DNA from 2 places in the Amycolatopsis sp. cmx-8-4 genome. Region 1 is predicted to be linked to the other one. Evidence: riboswitches for the same ligand, from Rfam matches in the RefSeq annotation. Region 1 holds a riboswitch; the other holds the start of a gene.
What was found. A riboswitch is a leader RNA that binds a small molecule or an ion and turns the genes downstream of it on or off. The one in region 1 is predicted to bind thiamine pyrophosphate.
Positions count from the first base shown of each region.

Region 2: it holds a riboswitch for thiamine pyrophosphate, as region 1 does, so the genes downstream of both, thiC (phosphomethylpyrimidine synthase ThiC) here and ACLJQZ_RS15045 (thiamine ABC transporter substrate-binding protein) in region 1, are expected to answer to the same signal.

Region 1 covers NZ_JAEBDZ010000006.1:225,285-227,480, reverse strand. Annotated here, with positions in the region: gene ACLJQZ_RS15045 (thiamine ABC transporter substrate-binding protein) at 59-1,108, opposite strand; TPP riboswitch at 1,130-1,239, opposite strand; gene ACLJQZ_RS15040 (4a-hydroxytetrahydrobiopterin dehydratase) at 1,272-1,556, shown strand; gene ACLJQZ_RS15035 (winged helix-turn-helix transcriptional regulator) at 1,967-2,196, opposite strand, start outside.
Region 2 covers NZ_JAEBDZ010000001.1:467,627-469,822, forward strand. Annotated here, with positions in the region: gene thiC (phosphomethylpyrimidine synthase ThiC) at 1-1,003, opposite strand, end outside; TPP riboswitch at 997-1,121, opposite strand; gene ACLJQZ_RS02315 (S1C family serine protease) at 1,172-2,083, opposite strand.

The sequences.
Region 1 (2,196 bases):
AGCCCGCGGGCGGTCCGCGGCGGCGCCAAGACCGCGGCGTTTCGGGAGCCTCCGGAGGTCACTGCACGAGCGCGCGCCATTCGCCGATCCACTTCTCACGCCCGGCCTGCACCTGGTCCGCGGTCAGCGCCTGCGGCTTCTGCGGCAGCGGCGCGACCTGCGCCCAGCCCGCCGGCAGATCGACGCCCTGGCGCGCCGGGTAGACGTACATGTTGGCCGCCACGGTCGCCTGGAACTGCTGCGAAAGCAGGAAGTCGACGACCTTGCGCGCGTTCTCCTCCTGCTTGCCGCCGGCCAGCACCCCGGCGTACTCGACCTGCCGGTAACAGGTGTCGAGCAGCGCCTTCGTCCGCGGTTTCCCGTCGTCGCCCACCTCGGCGGCCGGCGACGACGCGTACGAGACGACGATCGGCCGCGGCCCCTTGCCGGACGAGCCCGAGAACTCCTTCGTGTAGGCCTCTTCCCAGCCGCTGACCACCTTGAGGCCGTTGGCCTTCAGCTTGGTCCAGTAGTCCTTCCAACCGGCCTCGCCGTACTTCGCGACGGTGCCGAGCAGGAACGCGAGCCCGGGCGACGCCGTCGCCGGGTCCTCCGCGACCAGCAGGTCCTTGTACTTCGGGTCGGCCAGGTCGTCGTACGACTCCGGCGCCGGGATCCCCTTGGCCGTGAAGTAGTTCGTGTCGACGTTGACGCAGACGTCGCCGACGTCGACCGCCGAGAGCCTGTGCTCCGGGTCGACGGCGTAGCGCTGCGGCCCGCGGTCGGCCTCCGGGCTGGTGTAGGGCTCGAAGACGCCCTCGGCGAGCGCGCGCGAGGCGAAGGTCGAGTCGACGCCGTACGCGACGTCGCCGACCGGGTTCGCCTTGGTGAGCACGAGCTTGTTGGTCAGCGAACCGGCGTCGCCCTGCTTGAGCACGGAGATCTTGATGCCCGACTGCTGCTGGAAGGCGTCGAGCACCTCCTGCGGCGCCAGGAAGGAGTCGTGCGTCACCAGGGTGACGGTGGGCGTCTGCTTCGCGTCACCGGACCCGTCCGACAGCGAACACGCCGCTGTGACGACGCTGACGACGGCGATGGCCGTCGCGGCGCGAACAGCACTGCGTTTCATCTACCCTCCTGCACTTCGCCGGACGAGGAGGGAAAGCCCTCCCTTCGCCGGCATGATCCGGGATCAGGTGCTAACGGTCGCGGGTCACCCCGCCTCTCAGCCCGGCTCACCGGACTCCCGTGGCAACCGTGCACCTTAGTCCAGGACGTTGGACGATGGAGGCATGACGGAAATCTTGAGCGACGACGAGGCCGATCGAGCCCTGCTGCACGGGTGGGTCCGCACGGGCAAGGTCATCCGGCGCGAGGTGGAGCTGCCGAGCTTCCCGAAGGCGATCGAGGTGGTGGACCGCGTCGCGGTGCTGGCCGAGGCCGCCGACCACCACCCGGACATCGACATCCGCTGGCGCACGCTGACCTTCCACCTCAGCACGCATTCGGCGGGTGGGCTGACGAAGAAGGACTTCGCGCTGGCCAAGCAGATCAACGAGACCCTCGACGGATTGTGATCCCGGCTACTCTGAGTGCACGAAAGCCCGCGTTCGGCGTCTCTCGGTAAAGGACTTCGGACCCGAGAGGCAGATATGACGCAGGCGATCATAGTGGGCACAGTGGCATTCGCGACGATGGTGGCCGCGGCCGGCGGGGTGCTCTGGTTCACCGCCCGCAGCCACCGCCACTCGGACGGCTGAGTGCCGTTTCCGCTGGTCAGCGGCATGATCGGGTGAGCTTCGTCACAGCTGCTAACACTCGGCATGGTCAACGCGCTGAACCCCCGGAAGCATCGGCCCGCTCGTAGGGAAAACGCCATGAACAGCACCCCCGCCACCGCCGCTCTGACCGCCACCCAGCGCGCCTGGATCAACGCCCTCGCGACCGCGGTCGTGCTGATCGCGATCGCGCTGATGGGCCTCCTCGGCTAGTCCGCCCGGTCGTAGGCCTGCCGGGCTTCTCGCAGGCTCGGCAGGTACTTCTCCGCCCACTCGCGGCAGCGGTCCATGGGCTCGAACAGGGTCCGGCCCAAGTCCGTCAGCGTGTACTCGACGCGTGGCGGGTTCTCGTCGTAGGTCTTGCGGGTGATCATCCCGTCGCGCTCCAGGGACCGCAGCGTCTCGGTGAGCACTTTCGGGCTGATGTTCCGGAGCGGCA
Region 2 (2,196 bases), on a different contig from region 1:
CGAGGTGCGTCAGTTCGCCGAGCGTTTCCAGCTCGGCGAACTGCGCGCGGTCGTTGGCGTCGGCGATCGAGCCCGGGCGCAGGCCGTCGCCGAGGGAGAACGTGACGTCGTACTGGCGCAACAGCTCGCAGAGTTCCTCGAAGTGCGTGTACAAAAAGGACTCTTGGTGGTGCGCGAGGCACCACGCGGCCATGATCGAGCCGCCGCGGCTGACGATGCCGGTGACGCGCCGCGCGGTCAGCGGGATGTAGCGCAGCAGCACACCGGCGTGCACCGTGACGTAGTCGACGCCCTGCTCACACTGCTCGACGATGGTGTCGCGGTAGACCTCCCACGACAGCTTTTCCGGTTCCCCGTCGACCTTTTCCAGCGCCTGGTAGATCGGCACGGTGCCGACCGGCACCGGCGAGTTGCGGATGATCCACTCGCGCGTCTCGTGGATCCGCTTGCCGGTGGAGAGGTCCATGATGGTGTCGGCGCCCCAGCGGGTGGCCCACACCATCTTGTCGACCTCCTCCTCGACCGACGACCAGACGGCCGAGTTGCCCATGTTCGCGTTGATCTTCACCAGGAAGTTCTTCCCGATGATCATCGGCTCGGACTCGGGGTGGCGCCGGTTGACCGGGATCACCGCACGGCCGCTCGCGACCTCGGCGCGCACGAACTCCGCTTCGACGCGCTCGCGAGCCGCGATGTACTCCATTTCCCTGGTGACGACGCCTTGTTTGGCCCAGCCGAGCTGCGTGTTGTGCTCCCGGCCGTCGGCCCAGCCGGCCCGCAGCCGGTGCAGTCCACTGTGGACGTCGATGTTCGCTTCAGGGTCGGTGTACGGGCCCGAAGTGTCGTAGACGTCGAAGTGTTCGCCGTTCGAGAGGTCGATCCGGCGCGCGGGAACACGCAGTCCGGACTCGGTCTGGTGGTAGATCTTGTGTGAGCCCGTGATGGGCCCGGTCGTGACGGAGACGTCACGCTTTTGGGCAGCAGAGTTCTCCAGCGTTGTCAACGACTTTCACTCCCTACGCCGGCATTACCCGGTCAGGTTCATGCGGTCGGTGACACCCGGGACAAATCCCCAGTCACCCTCTCAGCCCGCCATGGCGCGAGCTCCCGCGTTGTGGTGTTGTGCCACCGACCATGCCACGCCGGGGCGCCAGACTCAAGTCCGCTCACCTCACCCGACCAGTTCGGCCGGTGTGGCGTAGACGTCGACCATGGCTCCGTTGCGCAGCACGGTGATCGGCAGTGCGGTGCCGATCACTTCGGCGAACAGCTGCCGCTGGATGCCCTGCGCGTCCGACACCCGGGCGCGCCCGACGGTCAGCACGAGATCACCCGTTCGCAGCCCGGCGCGTTCGGCGGGCCCGCCGGAGACGACTTCCCGCACGCGCAGCCCGGCTTCCTGGCCGGTGCGCTCGGCGACGTCGTCGGGCAGCGGCGCGGGCACGCCGACGACGCCGAGGTACGCCCGCCGCACCCGGCCTTCGACGACGAGCGTGTCGATGATCCGGCGCGTCGTCGAGTTGATCGGCACGGCGAGCCCGAGCCCGACGCCCGCGACGGCGGTGTTGATCCCGACGACGCGGCAGGCGGAGTCGGCGAGCGCGCCGCCGGAGTTGCCCGGGTTGAGCGCGGCGTCGGTCTGGATGACGTCCTCGATCACCCGGCCGGCGCGCCCGTGCCGCACCGGGAGCGCCCGGCCGAGCGCGCTGACGACGCCGGCGGTCACCGACCCGGAGAACCCGAGCGGACTGCCGATCGCCACCACGAGCTGCCCGACGACGAGGTGGTCGGCGTCCCCGAGCACGGCGGCGGACGGCGTCTCGTCCCGCGCCCGCAGCACGGCGAGATCGGACAGCGGATCGGCGCCGACGACGTCGAAGCGGGCTTCGCTGCCGTCGGCGAAGGTCGCGACGCCGTGGCGTTCGCCGTCGACGACGTGGGCGTTGGTCAGCAGGTAGCCGTCGTCGGCGAAGACGACCGCGGAGCCGCTGCCGCGCCCGAGCTGAACCCCGGCGACGTGCGGGGTGACGGTCTTGGCGACCGTGCTGACCGCGCGCGAGTAGGCGTCCATCGCCTCGTCCATGGAGTACCTCGATTACACCGTTGCAGGTACTTCAAGTGTGCGCCGCGAACGGCCGGAAGTCCGTTCGCTGCTGGTGAACCGGCGGCGTGACCGGACCAGTGACGGTCAGTGGT